2 regions of the Pseudovibrio sp. Ad26 genome follow, and region 1 is predicted to be linked to the other one. Evidence: riboswitches for the same ligand, from Rfam matches in the RefSeq annotation. Region 1 holds a riboswitch; the other holds the start of a gene.
What was found. Region 1 has a riboswitch for S-adenosylmethionine ahead of PsAD26_RS00775 (O-succinylhomoserine sulfhydrylase). Riboswitches for the same ligand answer to the same signal wherever they lie in the genome.
Positions count from the first base shown of each region.

Region 2: it holds a riboswitch for S-adenosylmethionine, as region 1 does, so the genes downstream of both, PsAD26_RS07140 (hypothetical protein) here and PsAD26_RS00775 (O-succinylhomoserine sulfhydrylase) in region 1, are expected to answer to the same signal.

Region 1 covers NZ_LMCE01000001.1:147,163-157,315, reverse strand. Annotated here, with positions in the region: gene PsAD26_RS00790 (hypothetical protein) at 265-675, opposite strand; gene PsAD26_RS00785 (YigZ family protein) at 834-1,382, opposite strand; gene PsAD26_RS00780 (2'-deoxycytidine 5'-triphosphate deaminase) at 1,387-2,493, opposite strand; SAM riboswitch at 2,617-2,694, shown strand; gene PsAD26_RS00775 (O-succinylhomoserine sulfhydrylase) at 2,762-3,946, shown strand; gene PsAD26_RS00770 (hypothetical protein) at 4,049-4,486, opposite strand; gene PsAD26_RS00765 (hypothetical protein) at 4,628-5,521, opposite strand; gene PsAD26_RS00760 (crosslink repair DNA glycosylase YcaQ family protein) at 5,609-6,820, opposite strand; gene PsAD26_RS00755 (MAPEG family protein) at 6,945-7,478, shown strand; gene PsAD26_RS00750 (methyltransferase domain-containing protein) at 7,482-8,333, opposite strand; gene PsAD26_RS00745 (argininosuccinate synthase) at 8,540-9,784, opposite strand.
Region 2 covers NZ_LMCE01000047.1:140,186-150,338, forward strand. Annotated here, with positions in the region: gene PsAD26_RS07110 (glycosyltransferase family 39 protein) at 1-823, shown strand, start outside; gene PsAD26_RS07115 (ChbG/HpnK family deacetylase) at 905-1,702, shown strand; gene PsAD26_RS07120 (Crp/Fnr family transcriptional regulator) at 1,922-2,611, shown strand; gene PsAD26_RS07125 (group III truncated hemoglobin) at 2,692-3,105, shown strand; gene PsAD26_RS07130 (acyl-CoA thioesterase) at 3,165-3,593, shown strand; gene PsAD26_RS07135 (group III truncated hemoglobin) at 3,626-4,075, shown strand; gene PsAD26_RS07140 (hypothetical protein) at 4,105-4,485, opposite strand; SAM-I-IV-variant riboswitch at 4,533-4,663, opposite strand; gene PsAD26_RS07145 (PQQ-dependent sugar dehydrogenase) at 4,951-6,192, shown strand; gene msrA (peptide-methionine (S)-S-oxide reductase MsrA) at 6,277-6,906, opposite strand; gene PsAD26_RS07155 (hypothetical protein) at 7,098-8,129, shown strand; gene PsAD26_RS07160 (GNAT family N-acetyltransferase) at 8,174-8,641, opposite strand; gene PsAD26_RS07165 (sugar porter family MFS transporter) at 8,640-10,153, shown strand, end outside.

The DNA of each region.
Region 1 (10,153 bases):
AGGAACTGTTTGGGCATGGAAACGTGTCTGGATAAGCCATTGTCTTTCCGGGAAACCGGCTATCGTGCCTTATAGGCAAAAGAGGCGACGTTGTTCATCCCAAGAAAGCCCGGGCAAGGCGTGTAGCCAATGCTGAAGAAACATTTTTAAACAAGTAGCGCAGGTATTGCCTGCCGCCTTGCTCATCCCGACTTCCGGGAACTCCAGCTTCAACACTGCATGGGATGCCATGTGGTGGTGGTGGTGTTTGTGGCAGAACTCAGCTCAAGCGTTGTATTCGATGATGCGGCCTTCGCCGATGAGGCGGGGGGCTTTTTCGGTGGTGGTGTAGCTGATGGCGCCTTCCTCGGGTTCTACGCGGCGGCGGTCGCGCAGGTGGGCGGCGTTTTCTTTGATGCCGATGAGGTGGGCGAGGAAAGCGGAGTTGCAGCGGAAGACGTTGATGCGCTTTGGCAGTTCATAGAACTGGGCGTCTTTTTCGTGCTGAGTTTGCGTGGTGGCGACATCCTCAGAGACTTGCAGTTCCTTGCCTGGTTTCCCGTAGGTGTTCCGTCTTGAGACAGTCTCAGCATTTTGCTCTGTGATTTTGGCGTGACGGCGAGAGCCGATATCGCGATAGCGACGATCAGCGTCTGTTCCAGTGTTAATCGCTTTTCCAGTGCGGGTGACACGCATGACTTCACTCCCCCGACCGTCTCAAAATGAGACACCTGCCGTTTCCTGGGATTCACATCGCAAGGCGCGTGCCAAAGCTTAATTTTTTATTAGGATTTTAATTAGTTGAGTGCAGCGAGATTGCTGAGAGAATGGGAAAGGTAAGCTGGTACAGAAGGTTAGAGCTTATCGATCTGATCTTCAGGACCGCTGACGAGCAGGGTTACGCCGTCCTCTGTGAAGGTGCGTTCGATGATTTCCAGCTGTAGCAGAATGACCTGGCGTTCCAGTTCGGCACTGCTGGAGAAGCTGGCAGAGACACTGCGGGTTTTGATGCGCAGCCATGGCACAAGCTCAGCTTCCCGAATGGCGAGATTTGCGGCGCCGGAGTAGGCCCGTGCCAGACCGCCGGTGCCCAGTTTTGTGCCGCCGAAGTAACGGACGATGATGACGCCCACATCCACAAGGTCTGCACCAATGAGCGTTTTGAGTGTGGGCATGCCGGAGGTGCCAGCCGGTTCGCCATCGTCTTTGCCGCCTTCATCGATGCGTCCCTCGGGGAGCATTCTGCGAAAGGCGGTGACGTGGTGGTTGGCTTTTTTGTGCTCGTCGCGAAGGTCCACCAGCCGCTGAGCAAAGTCTACATGGGGTACCAGAAAGGCAAGAAAGCGTGACTTCTTTTCTTCCAGTATCGCGTTGTATTCCTGCTCAACGGTGAAGAGGGGCATGGGCTTATGCTCCTACCGGTTCTTTGCTTTTGAAGTGCTTGGAAAGCTTCAGAGCCTGACCCTGATAGTTGGAGCCAATGCCTTCGCCGTAAAGGGTTTCTGGCACTTCCTCCATGTGCTCGTAAACAAGGCGGCCAACCGTCTGGCCGTGTTCTACGATGAAGGGAACGTCGTGAGAGCGAACTTCTAGAACGGCTCTGGACCCTGTGCCACCAACGGTGGAGTGGCCGAAGCCGGGGTCGAAGAAGCCTGCATAGTGGACGCGGAATTCTCCGACGAGAGGGTCGAATGGCACCATCTCAGCGGCGTATTGTGGCGGGACGTGAACAGCTTCCTGCGAGACCAGAATGTAGAACTCGTTCGGGTCGAGGATGAGCGTTGCATCGCCGCGATTGTACAGCGGTTCCCAGAAGTCTTCCGGGTCCTGTGCGTCTTTGCGATCGACATCGATCACACCTGTATGGCGCTTGGCGCGGTAGCCGATGAGGCTGTCTTTGCCAGAGCCTTTCAGGTCGATGGACACCTGCACGCCGTTGTTGATGGCGTCTTCGTCCTTGCCGCCAGAAACGAGCGTGTGTTGGTTGTGCACTTTGGTCAGGTCTTCATCATTGATGAGGGTTTCACCATCGCGGAAGCGGATTTGGGACAGGCGAGAGCCTTCGCGGACCAGCACAGGGAAGGTCTTTGGAGAGATCTCAGCGTAGAGCGGACCTTTGTAGCCAGCTTCAACACGGTCAAATGCGCGGCCCTGATCTGTGATGACGCGGGTGAACACATCGATGCGGCCCGTGGAGCTTTTGGGATTGGCTGTTGCGGATTGCTCAGCCGGAAGGTCCAGCGCCTCCTGAAGGCGGACAATGTAAACACAGTTGGTTTCCAGCACGGCGCCCTTGGAGAGGTCGATCTCGTGCAAGATGAGCTTTTCCAGCTTGTCTTCCACTTTCGCGTCGGGGCCGGGCAGAAAGGAGGCCCGGACACGCCATGCTTTGACGCCGAGGCGCAGGTCAAGACTGGCAGGTTGAATCTGGTCCTCGTCGGGCACTCTGTCTGCTTGAATTGCACCGCTGGCAAACATAGCTTCAATCGCTTTTGCCGGAAGAATGCCTGTCATTGTTGGTTCCGCCCCACTGGTACTCAAATCGTTCTGACACTGATTAACGTAAGTTTGATCTCTCGCCAAGTCTGCAACCTAAGCTGATTGATTGACCATAGTGTATTTTCGAGGTAAAAACGCTGCCTATTCCGTGGTGATTTGGTCGACCGGCTTGCAACCACGTAAAACAAGTAGCTAAAGGGTCGGGTTCTTGTATAGACCTCGGCCCGCGCCGGGGTTTTTTAATGAAGGGGTAGAGCGATATCTCTTCGGGCAGGAATGAGCGATGACAGACGCAAAGAACTGGAAGCCAGCAACTCGGCTTGTTCATGGAGGCACAACGCGCTCCAGCTTTGGTGAAACATCCGAAGCTATCTTCCTTACACAAGGGTATGTTTACGACAGCTCAGAAGCGGCAGAAGCGCGTTTTTTGGGCGAGAATCCGGGCTATATTTATTCCCGGTACGCAAACCCGACCGTAGGAATGTTCGAGCGACGAATGTGCGAACTGGAAGGCGCTGAGGCCGCACGCGGCACGGCTTCTGGTATGGCGGCTGTTAACTCTGCGATTATGGCCTGCGTTAAAGCTGGCGATCACGTGATTGCACCAAAGGCGCTGTTCGGTTCCTGCCGATACATCATCGAAAAGCTGCTGCCACGTTATGGTGTGGAGTCCACGCTGATTGATGGCACTGACATCGAGCAATGGAAAGCTGCAGTTCGTCCGAACACCACAGCGGCGTTCCTTGAAAGCCCAACCAACCCGACGCTTGAAGTGATCGATATTCCAGCAGTTGCGGATATTATTCACGAAGCTGGTGGACGGCTTATTGTAGACAACGTGTTTGCGACTGCTATCTGGCAGAGCCCACTGGCGCTGGGTGCGGATGTGGTGATCTACTCTGCGACCAAGCATATTGACGGGCAGGGCCGATGTTTGGGCGGTATCGTGCTTTCTGATGAAAAGTGGATTGTGGAAGAGTTCCATGACCCGTTCAAGCATACCGGACCTGCGATGAGCCCGTTCAACGCTTGGGTTCTGCTGAAAGGTCTGGAGACGTTGTCGCTGCGTGTTGAGCGTCAGACTGCGAATGCTGGCAAGCTGGCAGAGTTCCTTGCGGATCATTCTGCAGTGTCTCGGCTGATTTACCCAGGTCGTGCTGATCACCCACAGGCGGATATCGTGGCCAAGCAGATGCAGGGTGGGTCTACCATGCTGGCGTTTGATCTGGCTGGTGGCAAGGAAGCGGCCTTCAAGTTCTCCAATGCGCTGGAGATTGTCAGCCTTTCCAACAACCTTGGTGATGCGAAGAGCCTGATCACGCATCCGGCGACGACGACGCACCAGAGTGTTGCGGAAGATGCGCGTCTGGAGCTGGGCATTACAGACAAGACGCTTCGTCTTTCTGTTGGTCTGGAAGATGCAGATGATTTGCTGGAAGACGTCGCGAAGGCGCTGGCAGCGGTTTAAGCGCGTTGCACATTATGACTGGCGTGAGGGCATCCAACTGGGTGCCCTTTGTGCATTGAAACGTAATGCTGAGATTGGTTGCCAGCCTTGGAGTTGCTGTTGTTAGTTATTGCTGGCTGCCACCACCACATCTCGCCTAGCGCTGGATAAGGTGATGACGAACCCGGCGATAACATCCAGAAAAGTGATGGTCATGAGCAGCAGGAAGAGCGGGGTAGCGGCTTCTTGCACCGAGAGGAACTCAATCAGGTAGGCCACGAGGATCAGCAAGGACAGGCTGTGATCTACCAGTGAGAGTGTGCTGGTTCTGGTGGCTTTGATAATCTCTACGAAGAGCAGCACCAAAGTGCCTGCAAGCAGAAGGGTGGCGACATCCAGAGGAACGAGTAGTCCGGATGGCAGTGGGATCTGGAATACAATGGCAGCCCAAGGAGTGACGTTGTAGCCCTGATCAAGCACCGGCTCTAGATCTTCAAACCACCGAAATGCCACAGCGTTGTAGAGCAAGAACGGAATAAGCGTGAGTGGAATAGTCCTCATGTGGTTGTCCCCGGAAGAGCTGGAAGCGGTATCCTATCGGAAAAGATTAACATTATTGCTGGGGGTCTGTGATGCCCTGAAACCGGGAGGGGTAACGCTTCGAGTGGTTTAATGCCTAGGGTCTTCATTTTTAGTGGAGTTCTAGGGAATACGACGCGTGCGATTGTGAATAGTGAGGGGGCGTCGTACACGTTCCGTCATGCGACGTTCTATGTGAGAGAGTTCGTTATAGTTATCGACGGCGATACCCTTCCAATATTTGACGATGGGAAGGCCTATGCGGAGTTGAAAAGCACCAATGGGATAGTTGATGTCGCTGTGGTAGCGGATCTGTCCAACAAATGTGGTCTTTAATCCTGGTAGGCCAAACCAGCCTGCGCGGGATATTTCAAACCGTCCCTGCGCCCCGCTTATCTCTTCAATGTTGTTGGCGGTTCTATAAAAGCCTCCTGCATAGATGCGGAGGCCGAACCCCAGATCATCAGTTCCGGGGAGGTCGTAGCCAATCTCTCCTGAAAGGTTGAGGAGAGGAATGCTTTCGCGTGGGTCTGTGCTACCCGGTTCCGGTTCCAGAATACGGACTTTGCTTGTCGGGAATTGTGCGTTGAAGCGAGCTTCATAGTTATTTGCCAGAAACTCGATGCCCGTGGTGACTGCAGTTGCGGGGTCGCGTTCGTAATCTTCCTTGTAGTTCATGAAGATGTAGGTGCTGCCAATCAAGTTTGGCCGTACAAAGTGACGGAGGCCACCGCCAGCACTTATGAGATATACAGCATCAGAGGAGTTGCCGGAGCGGACATCAGCGAAGAACATGCCATGACTGTCCTGAAAGACTGGCGTGATGACTTCGGCGGCTCCAGATGTGTTATTGCGATCTGTCTCAAACAGGCCGATGAGGCGGGGTTGGTATTTGCCTTGCGGATTGAAAGTGAAGTGATCGTCTAAATCAAAGAGAGGTTGGGCCTGGCTGGCAGAGGTATTCAGCGCCACAAGGCAGAGCAGAATACGCAACAAAGTTTGCAAAAACTGGCCCATTTGCTCTCTTGGTGCTGACGAGAATGCGACGTTTACCAGCAGTATTGGAGGTTACTTACGTTTCTGATAGTCCCGCCATCCAGTGGGCTATCCTTGCCAAGCTGAGAGGAACTGAAGATCTTCACAGCCAGCAAACTGGGTGCATCGCTCCAGTTCAGCTTCCAATCGTTGTTGGCGGCCTTTGCCCATGCGAATGCCAGCCTCGGGCCAAAAGCGTTTTACGGCCAAAGCATTGGAGGCTTTGTCACGCTTCATATCAATGCGGCCAATCAACTTGTCCCCCTCCATGACAGGGAAGACATAATAGCCGTATTGCCGTTTTGGTTCAGGGACGAAGATTTCGATGCGGTAATTGAAGTCAAAAAGGAACTCAGCGCGCTTGCGATCTCTTAATGCCGGGTCGAATGGGCTGAGGATGCGGATCCGCTGGGAAGGGGCTTCGAGGGATCTCAGTTCATCTTCAATTGTTGGGCGTGCGAGACATAATTTGGGCTTCGTGTCGCTGGCAGGTTGAATCTCAACAAGGATCAGTTCCTGACGCTTCTGGGCTTGCTTACACCATGCTTTGACATCGGCAAGGTCTAGTTTGTCCCAATAGGCTGCAATTTCGCTGGGCGTAGCGAAGCCGAGGCGGTCGATTGCGGAGTTGCAAGCCCACTCTATGGTTTCTGCATGGCTGGGTTTAGCGGAGCGGTGATCCTCAGGGATGATGCGTTCTGTCAGGTCATAGAGTTTTTGAAAGTTTTCACGCCGGGAGACGGAGATTTGTCCGGTCCGCCAGAGATATTCAAGTGCTGTTTTGGATGGGTTCCACTCCCACCATCCGCCTTTGCTGCGCTTCTCATCCTTGCCGATATCTGAGGTGCCAGCGGGCCCGTTTTCTTCGATGTGCCGTAGAATGAGGTTGAGTTTTTCCTGATACTCCGCACCGCGCCAGACCTTCCAGCGGGATTGCAAGCTCTCTGCGCTTTTTTGGAAGCGGTAGTGCCAATAAGGGAAGAACTCGGTTGGAATGATTGAGGCATCATGCGTCCAGTGCTCAAAGAGGCTTCTGTCATTCTCCAGCAGTTTCTTGAGATGTTTGGGGCGGTAACTTTGGCGGCGTGACCACAAGATCATGTGGTGCGCACGCTCTACAGTGTTGATGCTATCAACCTGCACAAAGCCAATGCGGTGAATGAGATTGAGGAGGTTTTCTCCTTTCGAGGAGCCTGTTGGCGCTTCGAGAAGGGCGTGTTTCTGCAGAAACAAGCGACGCGCAGCGGCGTTATCAACTTTTAAAACTAACTGCGCTTCCATAGTCATCAAAGTCTCCTGCTTGGTCAGACGTACCTAGGCTAGGAGAGGCAGCGCCTTGCCGCAAGCAGTCCGCATCAGATAGTTGTGGGTTTGTTCCTATTATGTTCTCTAAATGGAGGTTGCATTGGACTTTGCAGAAAAACAGCGGGGTGTGTTTCAACGGATGATTGTCGGAGCGTTGGTGACCGCGATTGTGCTTTTGTTTGGTGCGCTTCTCAATCCATTTGGATTTGCCGCGGACTGGAATGCCTCTGAGCGGCTTTGGGTGGCAGCGGTTTCATTATTATCACCTGCCTTGCTGCTTATGATTTCCATAGGTCGTCTGGCGATGCGCAGGTTTTATCATGCTGATGACATTGATGGAGGAGGGCTAACCCACGGCAGTGAGGAAGCCAAAATGCTGCAGAGTATTTTGCAAAATACACTCGAGCAGGGGGTGTTGGCAGGGTTCATCTACATTGCTTGGGCTGCGGTTATGCCCGGTAGCACAATGTCTGTGCCTTTGTTAGCAGCACTGCTGTTTGCGCTTGGGCGTATCCTGTTTTTTGCAAGCTATGAGAAGGGTGCGCCATGGCGTGGAACCGGCTTTGCGCTGACTTTCTATCCAAGTATTCTAATGCTGGTGGTCGTGCTGATTACGTTGATGGCCGGGTTGTAGTGCTCACCTTGGTATGTGGCGAGCGACTACGAGGTGTCCACGCACCGGATTTTCGCACTCCTGCCGGAGTGTGGTCTGCGTAAAGTCGATGACTGCAAAGTCAAATTGCTTCAAGAGATTGCGGAGGTAGTTTTCTGTGTGTGTGAAGCGGCAGCTGTCGCTCATAATGTAGGGTGGAGTATCGGAGGTAGGCTCCATCACAGCTTCAGCGGAGAACAAGAACACGCCATTCTTTTCGATGTGATGGGCGACACCTGCGAAGAGATCTTCCAATGAACCAAAGTATGGAAAGAGCTCTGATGCGATTATTAAGTCCCATTTCTGAGGATGATCCTGATCGAGAAACTCGTTGATTTCGCATTGTTGGAGATCGTCGTAGATCTCCTTGTCTTTCGCTAACTTGAGCATCTCCTCTGAAATATCGACGCCAGTTTTATAAGGGATCTGATCTTCGAAAAGTTCGGCAGCTAAGCCAGTGCCACAACCTAGATCTAAGAGACGCTTAAAGGGGCCAAGATTGAGAGTGTTGATCTTTTCGTGGATCTTGGTTGGTAGGTTGTATTGGAGGATCTCCAGAAGCTTGATATCGAAAATCTTCGCTTTCTGGTCAAACAGAGCGGAAACATACTCGGCTGGCATGCTGTCCAGTTTTTCTGAGTTCGCGTTTGCTAGCGGCAGATCAAGGGTACCTTCTGAGCTTTCAGAGCACCCTTGCCCAAGAAGGTTTAGCAAGTGATCGGCAGCTCCGTTGAACTCTCCGGTCTCTTTGAGGTTGAGTACATGATCATAGATCATGAAATGCCGGAGGAAATCTGCAACGGGGTTGGTTTCTTGTTCTTTTTTGTCATTCTTCATCGCTGAGCAGTATCCTCATCTTTGAATACTGACATGATTGAGCCATGAAAAAATTAATGAACAGTAAGCCTCTTTGGGTTGATCGTCTTGAAGTAATCAACAGCAAGTAGCTGTATTTTTATTGCTAGGTATTGCGCAAAATAAAACCCGCAGTGTTTCCACTGCGGGCTTAGTAACTAGTTTAAAGCTTAGGAGCTTTTACCCTTTCAGGCGTCTGTCAACTCTTTTGCTTTGGCCATCTGGTTCCGCTTTGCCAGTGTACGCAAACGCAGAGCGTTGAGGCGGATGAAGCCTGCAGCGTCTTTCTGGTCGTAAGCGCCGTGGTCGTCTTCGAAAGTCACCAGCTCTTCTGAGTAGAGAGAGTAAGGAGACGCACGACCAACAACGATGACGTTGCCTTTGTAGAGCTTCAGCTTAACGGTGCCGGTCACAAGCTCCTGCGACTTATCGATCATCGCCTGAAGCATTTCGCGCTCAGGTGAGAACCAGAAGCCGTTGTAGATCAGCTTTGCGTAGCGCGGCATTAGCTCATCTTTGAGGTGAGCAGCGTCACGGTCCAGCGTGATGGATTCCATCGCGCGGTGTGCTGACAGGAGGATTGTTCCGCCTGGTGTTTCGTAGATGCCGCGGGATTTCATTCCAACGAAGCGGTTTTCTACCAGATCAAGACGGCCAATGCCGTTGTCGCGGCCGTAATCGTTCAGCTTGGCAAACAGGGTTGCCGGAGACATGTGTACGCCATTGATGGAGCATGCATCGCCTTTTTCGAAGCCGATTTCGATCTCGGTGACTTCGTCTGGCGCGCTGAGCGGATCAACGGTGCGCTGGAAGACATACTCTGGTGCTTCTTCATTCGGATCTTCCAGAACTTTACCTTCGGAAGAGGAATGAAGCATGTTTGCGTCAACAGAGAACGGTGCTTCGCCGCGCTTGTCCTTTGGTACCGGGATCTGATGCTGTTCTGCGAACTCGATCAGGTCAGTACGGGACTTCAGCGTCCAGTCACGCCAAGGTGCGATCACCTTGATGTCTGGGTTCAATGCGTAGCAAGCCAGCTCGAAGCGCACCTGATCGTTACCTTTACCGGTCGCGCCATGCGCAACAGCGTCTGCGCCGGTTTGCTCAGCGATCTCGATGAGACGCTTGGAAATGAGCGGACGGGCGATAGAGGTGCCGAGGAGATAAACGCCTTCGTAAACTGCGTTGGCCCGGAACATCGGGAATACGAAATCCCGAATGAATTCCTCACGGAGATCATCAATGTAGATTTCTCGAATACCAAGCAGTTCAGCTTTTCGTCGTGCTGGTTCCAACTCTTCACCCTGACCTAAGTCAGCAGTAAAAGTTACAACTTCGCAGCCGTATTCCGCCTGCAACCACTTGAGAATAATCGAGGTGTCGAGCCCGCCAGAATAGGCAAGCACAACCTTTTTGATGTCGCCTTGGGCCATAGATTAGCTTCCAAATGTGTGTTCGGGCGCATAAAGCGCCTACGCTGGGCAATCTACCGAGCAGAGCGAGCAACGCAAGCGGTGATTGAGGATTGAGTGCTGAGTTATTAATCGGGATAGTTGAGCTACTTACAGGTATTCCTGATAATGATGTGAATAGAAGCTCTTGTTGGGTTGGGCTGTTGGATATGTAAGGTTTTGATAACGCGAAGATAATGACTGCTACGTTATGCTCTGATGCTACAAAATTTGCACGTTTTGGGTGCGAACAGAGAGTTGCTAAACTGCATGACATCTCAACTGTATCTGCGGAAAAACCATAGAGTTTATGCGCAGAAAACTTTTCCAGTGTCCTGTAGTTAACCAACA
Region 2 (10,153 bases), on a different contig from region 1:
CGTAAAACAGTTTGGGCGTTCTGTACCAGAAGGGTATTCCGTCAAATACATTGGCGAGTTCATTGGCGCCGTTGCAGGCCTGCTGAACCCACTCGTCTTCATTATTGCGATGGTTGGTGCATGGCGCCTCATCCGCAAAATGATAAGGCAAGACAACACGGCCAGTCTGCTGGTTTTGACTGTCCTGCCGTTCCTGGTCTATTTGACCTTCCATTCACTCCATTCGCGTGTTCAGGGCAACTGGCCAGCTCCAATGTACCCGACACTGGCTCTGTTCGCTGGTATTGCAGCAGCTTATCCGCCTGCTAATGTTGGCCGCTGGTTCAAAGTGCTTGCTCCGACTGCGGTCGGCCTGGGTGTCGTTGTCGCTGGCTTGGTTTATATCCACGCCTACACCCCGCTCAGCACATCTTTGGGCCGCAAAGATCCAACGCACCAAATGCGTGGTTGGCAAGAAATTGGCGATGAACTGACCGAGTTGGCAGACGCAAATGACATCAATTGGATTGGCACAACCAGCTATGGTTTGACCGGCCAAATGTCGAATGCGCTCAAGAAGACAGACCTCAAAGTCTATGGAATTCCTGAGCGAATGCGCTACGCAATGATTCCCGATAATCTCCAAAATCCCGAAAATAGTGACATGCTGTACGTCACCGAGGAAAGAAGAGACCGCTCTCAAAAGCTGAAAGCCAACTTCAATCAGGTTGAGCTGCTAAAGACCATCCCCCGAGAGAATAAGGGATTATTCGGAAAAACAGCTATTGAAAATGTACGGGTCTACCGATTATCAGACCCCAAACAGCCCCTGAAATCCAACTGAAACAGCTGAGATTCCGTTGCGTTAAATTTGCAGGCTTTGTTAAATGTACTCCTGAACCTTTTGGATTGGGAGATCCGCGCGATGAAGCGCATCCTCTTGACGAGTCTCGAATTTGGGCAAAGCTACGGTGTTGACCGAGCGATCTGCGATCTTATCATCGCAGGTCGGCTTTCTGCCGTAGGCTGTGTTGTCACTGGCAAGATGTGGTCGAGGGAGTTCTACCAGCTTCGTGACGTGGTTGCCTGGGCCGAACATGAAACCATGGTCGGCCTGACAGTCACACTGACAAAACCCGCCGGACCACTCACTGATTTTGGTCGGACGGTATTCGGAGAGACGTTCCCCGCGCCGTGGTGGTACGCAATGCGCAGCCCGATGAAGATGCTGCCGGAAGAGGCGATCGCCGCTGAGATCGCCGCTCAGGTGGACCTGTTCGAAGAAGTCTATGCTCGTCCGCCAGCCTTTGTTGCCATTCAGGGAAACCTCGCAAAGCATCCTGCTGTGCATTCAGCGCTCATCACGGTGCTTAGCATGATGACAGGACGAGAGCCTGCACTGGTATTGCCTGCTGGTGTTAGTCGATCGAGCAATTCCATTTCCAAGCGCGCAACCAAAGCCGGATTAGAAACTATATTCTCAGGTCCAGATCTGCCAATGGCTGATGAGGACACGGATCTGCGAGATTTCTTCTGGCACGGAATCAATGAGGCGCAGGATTCGGCGATGGTCCTATGTCGGCCATCCTATCCTGAAGAGCAGGCCCAACCCGTCAAAAAGAAAAACGTGCGCCAGAGCTCATCCCGTGAGAACCAGCTGAAGTTCCTGATAAGTGAGGAATTTCCGTTTCTTTTGATGGAAAAAGATATCTTCTTGTTCTAAGAACGATCTCTTCCTGCGGTTGAAGAGATCGTTCCTTTTGAATTTGCCATAAACGTTGGGGTATTTATGAACACCCCTAATTTGCCTAAAACTAAAGAATATCTCTGTGACTCCGGTCACAAAATGGCCGCATGATAGACCTAATTAAAATCATCAATTATATTGATGCAGCTTAAACTAAAAAACTGAATCTACGGCGCGTCAGGATCTTGTGGCAAGATGACAAAGTTCAAAGAACTCCTTCAAAACAGCTTTTCACTGTCGGGTTTGGCCGAGGAACACGCACATGGTCTCTCTGAGATAGCTCAGCCTATGTCATTGAAATCCGGCGCAGTTCTCTTCAAGGCTGGGGATCCTGGTAATGGTTGTTATGCAATCATCGAAGGCAGCATGAAAGTCTCCGTTGTCTCGTTGGATGGCAGTGAGCAACTGCTTGCAGTTCTCGGACAGGGCTCTCTGGTAGGTGAAATTGCTTTGCTTGATGGCAGTGAACGATCTGCTACCGTAACGGCACTTAAGCCGAGCCAGCTTGCATTTATCTCCAAAGCTGCATTTTATCGTTATGCTGATGAGAACCCCGCCGTTTACCGTCACATGCTGCAGATCGTAGCCACGCGCCTGCGTCGTTCAAACGATGCTCTCGCCGCACGATCGTTCTTGCCACTCAATGGGCGCGTTGCGCAGACATTGCTGCAACTCTCTGAAACGTTTGGCAAAAAAGTCGATAGCAGTAAAATCCTCGTTCACTATAAGATCTCTCAGGCTGAAATCGCCAATATGGCTGGTGGTGCCCGTGAGAACGTCAGTCGCGTACTCAATGTCTGGAAGAGAGAAGGCGTTATCAGTCGCCTCTCTGGATATTACTGCCTCGAAAAGCCAGAGGTGCTACGAGCTGCCGCAGAGCTTTAAACTCGGTATTTGAGTAAAAGTGACCCGAACTAACAAAAAGGGCATGGGCCTTGTCCCAACAAGGCTCCTGAAACATCGAGATGACCTATCAGCATTTTGACATTCGCCCACAGGACGAGTGCACACCAATTCACCCTGACCTGACGCATTCTCAAGTGCGTGCTTTGGTTGCCAGACATTCAGAAAAGCTCCGCCATAATGGCGAGCTGGCATCGGTCTACCAGAGTAGCATGAAATGCGACTGGGAGGATTACGAAGCTCAGGCCGTGCGTTTCTGGTGCTCCGCTCTCATGAAAGACAGAAGCTATTCTGGCCGTCCTCTTGGCAAGTATCGTGGTGCCGCAAAGCAGGTATGCAGCGATGATATTGCCAGCTGGTTGAAATTATTCGAGAATGCAGTAGATGAATGCGTTGCTGAAACCGCTCGGGCCAACACCAAGAAATGTGCGACCCAGGTTGTTGATTGCTTCCATATGGCGATGATCCCTGCTTGAGTAGTTGAGCTTCGCCATGCATAGCATTTCGCTTGATGGATCTACGGAGCTTTAGAACTATGAATGATACAAGAGACGCTGTCGAAGAAGAGCAGCCGATTGGGGAGCTGACCACGCGCACAATGGCGATGCCGGCAGACACCAATGCTTCTGGCGATATCTTCGGCGGTTGGGTCGTCTCTCAAATGGATATTGCCGCCGGTATTGCAGCAAGCCAGTGCGCCATGGAGCGCGTTGTGACTGTTGCGATCGACAGCATGACCTTTATCCGCCCTGTTAAAGTGGGCGATGTAATGTGTGTCTACTCCAATGTGCTCCGTGTTGGCAGAACCTCTGTAACGCTTGCCATCGAGGCTTGGGCTTTGCGTCACCGCTTTGGCTATCGCGAGAAGGTTACGAATGCTCAGTTCACCTTTGTTGCTGTTGACGATAACGGCAAGCCGATTGTGATCTCTGAAGAGCAACGTGCTAAGTACAACAAAGCTTAAGCGGATCGCGGATTAGGAATAGGAAACAAGCTGTGTCATCAAAAATTCCCGTTATGTCAGCGCGTGAACGGACACCGCTTGATCCTTCCATAACACCTGCCCAGATCAATCATCTGGTTGAGAGTTTTTATGGCAAGGTCCGCCAGCATGAAACCCTTGGTCCCATTTTCCTGAGGGAGATGGGGGAGGACTGGGGGCCGCATCTGAACAAGATGAAGCACTTTTGGGCATCAGTTCTGCTAAAAACTGGGTCGTATAAAGGCAAGCCGGTTCCGGCTCACGCTAGAATTCAAGGGGTCTCCACTGAGAATTTCCATGAGTGGATGGACCTGTTTGAAGAGGAGGTCTACGCGATCTTCTCACCAGAAGCGGCTCCGCTTCTTCTGGCAACTGCACAACGCATTGCACAGAGCCTGTGGCTTGCAATGTTCGCAGACCCGTTTGCTACGCCTCCTGCAAAATTCGGCAGCCGCGCAGCTTAAAAATCAGTTTGTATTGTAGTGCAGCTTACTTAGCTCGGGAATTTCTTTCTCGAGCGCAATGCGTTTTGCCTGAAGTACTCGCGTAATGCATCCAGTTCTTCAGGGCGACGGCGTGCGGTATCTGCAAACAGGCGCTCGTCAACAACGGTATGGCATCCTTCTGCCCATAGGCGAAGCAACATAGCAAACCGGTCAGAGCGTTCGTCGGTGGTCAGCGGCGTGTTTGGCTGTCGTGTTGAGTTGGAGAGCAGCCGACTGCGCAGCCCTTTTTCCAGAATCAGACAATCCAGCAAATAGGCAGCAGTAAACTCGTCGGCAAGGTGTGCGACGGCTTCCCTCAAAGATTGAGGCACATATTCAGATACATACGATTGCCATGCAGACTGTGGCTGACCAGCAATATCAAACATTAAATCCTCCATCGGTTTCCCGAGGAGGACTGGCGCAAAATCCATTGAAACTACCGCTTGGTTGTTACGAATGATGAAGACAGCGTCCTCACTTCGAAACCACATCCCTTTTGGCGGAGACCACCTTGCCCGGTTAGGCAGGTTGGCGAGGGCGCCAGCCCTTCTCTTGATGATGCGTAGGATTTGGCACGAAAATGAGGCAATTGCAAGTGGGCACCTTTCCTTTGTTCTTTGTCCACACTTTCAAATTTACGTCATGTCGTATTCTAGCACCACAAAACGCAACTTCCGCTAAGTGAATATCTTCAATTTTTGTGGTTCTATAAACCGAATTCCCGTCATATCTGAGTATTCTCCTCAGACTTTGAGTGAGCGCATAGTGGCAGCTCAAAAAGGCAGAGCATTCCAAATATTCCGATCAATTTTCTCAGTCAAATTTCTAGGCCCTTCAGGAAGGAAAAAACGATGTGCACCACAAAGCCCGTTCTCTTTGGAGTCCTGACAGGGTGCGCCTACGCCTTGCTGCTAACCACATCTCTGTCAGCAACGACCACCAAAATGGTTGATGGTGTCAAAACGGAGTTTGTGGTGCAGGTCTCTGAAGAGCAGAAAACTCTGGCTCGCAACACTGAAGTTGTAGTCATGCCCAAAGGTTTCCATATCGAACCTTACGCTGCCGTTCCTGACGCCCGCCATATGGCAGTCGCGCCTGATGGCAAAACTGTCTTTGTAGGGACGACTACCGACAGAGTCTGGGTCGTTACTCCGGATGAAGAGGGCAAGAAAGCTGCAGAAGTTCGCCAATTCGCTCCAGATCAGTCCTTCATCATCCCCAATGGTGTGTGCTTCACCAAAGATGGCTCATTGGTCCTCGCAGAGCAAAATCGTGTCCTGAGTTTTCCGAAGGCATTGGAAAACAAAGAGCAGGGCAAGCCTGCGGTGAAGGTGCTGGTCGGCAAGGGTATGCTTATCCCTCCCTCTGAAGAAAGTTATAATCACTCCTCCCGCGTGTGTGATCAGGGCCCGGATGGCCGCATCTATATCTCGCTCGGACAGCCTTACAATGTCCCACCCAAGATGAAGCTGAAACTCTATGACAGCCTCGGCATAGGCGGCATTATCTCCATCACCGCAGATGGTATGGACCGTCAGGTCTACGCGACCGGGATCAGAAACTCCGTAGGATTGGAGTTTCATCCAAACTCCGGCAATCTCTGGTTTACCGACAATCAAGTGGACGGCATGGGAGATGACATTCCGCCTGAAGAGCTGAACAAAGGCACCGAGCCGGGCAAGAACTACGGCTTCCCGTGGTATGGCGGTGGAACGGTCCGTACTCCTCACTATATTGATGAGCCTGTCCCAAGTGGTGTGGTGAACCCGGAAGTTGAGCTAGACGCCCATGCCGCAAGTTTGGGCATGACGTTCTATCAAGGCGATATGTTCCCTGAAGAGTACAAGGGCGGCGTCTTCATCGCACAGCACGGCTCATGGGACCGCTCAGTGCCAATTGGCGCACGCGTGGTGTTTGTGCCCATCAACGAGAAAGAGGAAGCTGGAGCACCAAGCATTGTCGCCACGGGCTGGATTGATGCCAGCGGCGATTATCTGGGCCGCCCGGTTGATGTGGTTGAACTTGGCGACGGGTCATTATTGATCTCAGATGACTCTGCCGGCGGTATCTATCGCATGTACTACGAAGAGTAGGGAGCTTTCCCGACGTGCAGCAATACACCTAAAAGAAAAGACCAGAGCAATGCCTCTGGTCTTCTTAAGTTCCATACTAAGCCCTTAGTGCTCTCCGGGGATACCTTTGTAAGCATTTGGACCCCAAACCTGTTTGACGCGCTGATCACGGCCACAGCGGTAGCGGTAGAACTTGTAGCGGATCGGGTTCTTCTCGTAGTAGTTCTGATGATAATCTTCAGCATCATAAAACGGCGCTGTAGTGCGGATTGGTGTTACAATCGGGCGGTTGACCTCACCTGATTTTCCAAGCGCTTTCTTAGAGGCCTTTGCCGCTTTCAGCTGCGCAGGGGAGGTTGCAAAGATGGTTGTCTGATAGCTCTCACCACGATCACAAAACTGACCACCGGCATCTGTTGGATCAACAGAATGCCAGAAGGCTGTCAGCAGCTCTTCATAAGACACCTTAGCCGGATCAAACTTTACTTCCAACGCTTCAATATGACCTGTGCCACCAGCGGAAACCTGCTTGTAGGTCGGGTTTGCACTGCGACCACCTGTATAGCCGGATGTGGTCTCAAGAACGCCTTCGATCTTGTCAAAGTCAGACTCGATACACCAGAAGCAACCACCAGCAAAAATCGCGGTTTCGGTCTCAGCAGCTTGCGCAGGCTGGCTCACAGCATAAAGCAAAGGAAGAACGGCAAGGGCTTTTGCAGCTTTGCGTGCAATCATCTCAGATCCTTAAATCAGGTCTTAATCCGGTATTTTCCAAAACTTATCAGAAAGACCATACATTTTTGAAATGAAGTCACTTCAACATTTCGTCAAGTAGGCTGAACTGCTATCTCTCACATTCTCTCAGATTACGCGTCTCCGAAATAAGTGGCTTTGCCACATTAATCTTACTTATCTTGGAGAATTTTATGGTAGCGCAGACTAATCTCACTCTTGTTCAGATGAGTGCCGGTGACATCGCTTTTGGGACACTGAATGCCGACAATGGCGTAGTCGCTGAAGTTCAGCTACCATCAACTTACTTTGGGAGTGTTTTTTCTCCTAAAACGGTGCGTTTGAGGCCGTTTCATCGTGATGGTTTTGCTATCGTCCCGGCACAGACCCGGATCTATGCAATGGTTTCAGGTCCAATAGACGCAAACGGTAATCTTCCTTTGGGGCGAACAAGTGTGCCATTAAATGAGCATTCTGTGAATGGTATGAGTAATCTACTGCACCGTTCTGATGATTGGCTAATGGTGCCGCTGGGTGTCTCTCTTCAGCAAATAACTTTACAGTTGGAGCAGCTGATTGATAGATCAGTCAAGATGACAACTCAGGAATTTCTCCCCAATATGACCGTAAATGCAGCTCCACATTCAAGAGTTATCTACATCACCAATGGAAGCTTGGCCGGAACTTTTTGGGGGCTCAAGTTTGGTGGTTGGACTAATGGTCAGCAATTCCGATATCATCCTTTCGAAGTAAGAGATTATCCCTTCAATTCTGCCCGAATTAGCAACTTTGATAATAACGGTAATATTAATCAAAACGAGCTATACAATGAGTTCATGCAGGGACGGGCAACCGTCCAAAATGCGCAATATCATTCAGGACATGCATTGATAACAAAAAGTGGGCTAAAACAATATTATGATTCTCATGTCGTAGATGTCCAATCTATTTATGGTTTCAACCCACCAGTGCTGCCAATAGCGACTCGAAGATTGCTGCCTCATTTGCTGGGCTTGGGAGAAATCCAACAACACGTAAACTTCCCAGCCTTAAATTATAATAACCGTTTGATTTTGCCTGGCGAAAGTCTATTCCCTATCAACGATGTCCAAAATCAACCAGTTGCTTTTGGTTTGCCACCTGGACCAATTCAGCCAACTGTTGCTGAGCTCCAAGCAGCGCAATTTCGTGCAGTGGTAGATATGATTGCTAACTTCGAAATCTAGTTAATCGTGTGTCTGGCAACCGAAAACTACTGCCTAATTTGTGCTCAAACCTCGCAGGACATATTCCATCCGGTCACGTTAAAACCAGCCTTGTAATAGGTCCGTATAGCGCCGTGATTGTCAGGGGCGACACGAAGTCCAATGCGCGTCAGGCCATCTTTCTTGAACGTCGCCTTCAACGCCTCAAGAGCTTTGGAGGCGTACCCCTTGCCACGGTGCTCTGAGTAAACCAGAAAATCCATGATGAAGGCAGATGCATCATCATGAAGGGAGTACCAGAGAAAACCAACTTCCACTTCGCCAGCCTTCGTTTTGTTGACGATGCTCAGCAGCTTATTGAGTTTGTTGCTTTTTCCCTCTGGAAAGGCCTTTGACAAACCTTCCTCGGCTTTCTTCAGCGCGGCCTGTTCTTCCATACAGCGATTATCCATCAGATCCTGGGCGTATTCAGAGACGGAAATGATCTGAAACTCATCAAAACGAGCTGCGGGGAAATCCTGAAGAACAATCATGGTAAATCCTGGTTGGCAAAGGTTGAAGCACTTCGGAAGGTCTTGCGCTGATCATGCGACGGGAAGCTTAATTGAAGACAAAGGCCGCGAAAAGCTCAAGGCCGATTCAACTCGCCAGTGCAACTTTGCTCGCGGTACATTGCGTGAGGCAGCGAAACTATCCATGTTGTCTTTCCTGCATATGATCAAACATTATTGGGGTCTTGCGATAAACCACACAATTCAGGGCTGTGTGTCCTCCGGATGGTTAGAGACCTCCGCCTATACTTTCCCTTGGTCTTTAAAGGGATTGCGCATGATTATCCTCCTGGCATGTATCGCCGTACTTTGTGGTTTGCTCTATGGCTACAACGAAGGCGTCATCGCTGGCGCTTATGAGCCCATCAAAGCAGAGTTTGAATTCTCTGCGTATTGGGGAGGTCTTCTGGTCGCGTCCTTGTCCATCGGCGGTTTGATTGGAGCCTACCTGAGCGCCTATCTCAGCGATAAATTTGGCAGACGATCAACGGTCATCATTGCAGCCCTGTTCTTTATCACCGGGGCTGTCTTATCCAGTGTTGCGCAAGACCTTTTCATCCTCACATTTGCCCGCTCACTCATCGGAATGGGAATTGGCCTGTCCTCAATGGCTGGCCCCCAATATGTCTCCGAAATTGCACCGCGCAAGATCAGAGGCCGTATGCTCGGCGCGTTCCAGTTTATGATCTCCTTTGGTGTCTTGATTGGTTACCTCTCCAACCTGATCACGCTTGATCTCGGCTACAGCGCAGAAGCCATCAATCGCTGGCAGTTCATGTTCCTCCTTTCCGCGATCCCTGCAGCGTTTCTACTCTTTGGCATCTGGAGTGCCCCCGAAAGCCCGCGCTGGCTCGTCATGGCAAAGCGCTCGGCAGAGGCAGAGGCCGTCTTTGAAAAGATTGAGCCAACCCGATCTGTGGCGTGGGTCAAAGGCAATGTGAAGCGGATTGAGGAAGACCTCGCCGAAGTGGCAGACCAAAAGGGGGGATGGCTGGACCTCATCAATCCACGAAACCGGCCTATCACCAGTTTCTGCGTCTTCACCTTCCTGTTCCAGCAGCTCAGCGGCATCAATGCGGTCATCCTCTATGCGCCGGAACTTTTCGGCGACCTGGGCTTTTCTGAGGAAGCCAGCCGCCTGTCTGCAACGGTCGGTCTTGGTGCAGCCCTCGCTCTCGCTGCCGCTGCCAGCTTGCTCCTCATTGATCGTGTTGGCCGAAGACCCCTTATGGTCTATGGACTGCCAGCCTGCGCACTCTCCCAGTTCTTGATCGTGGGAGGTTTTCTCATGGGGGACGGGATTGGCACAGCTTTGTCCGTCTCAGGTCTTTGCCTCTACGTGATCTCCTATTCCCTCTCCATGGGGCCGCTGCCATGGGTCTACATGTCAGAGGTGTTCCCAAATTATCTGAGGGCCAAAGGAATGGTCGTGGCGGTAACCGTCAACTGGGTCTTCACATTCCTTGTGGTGTTTGGGTTCCCCAAATTGAACCA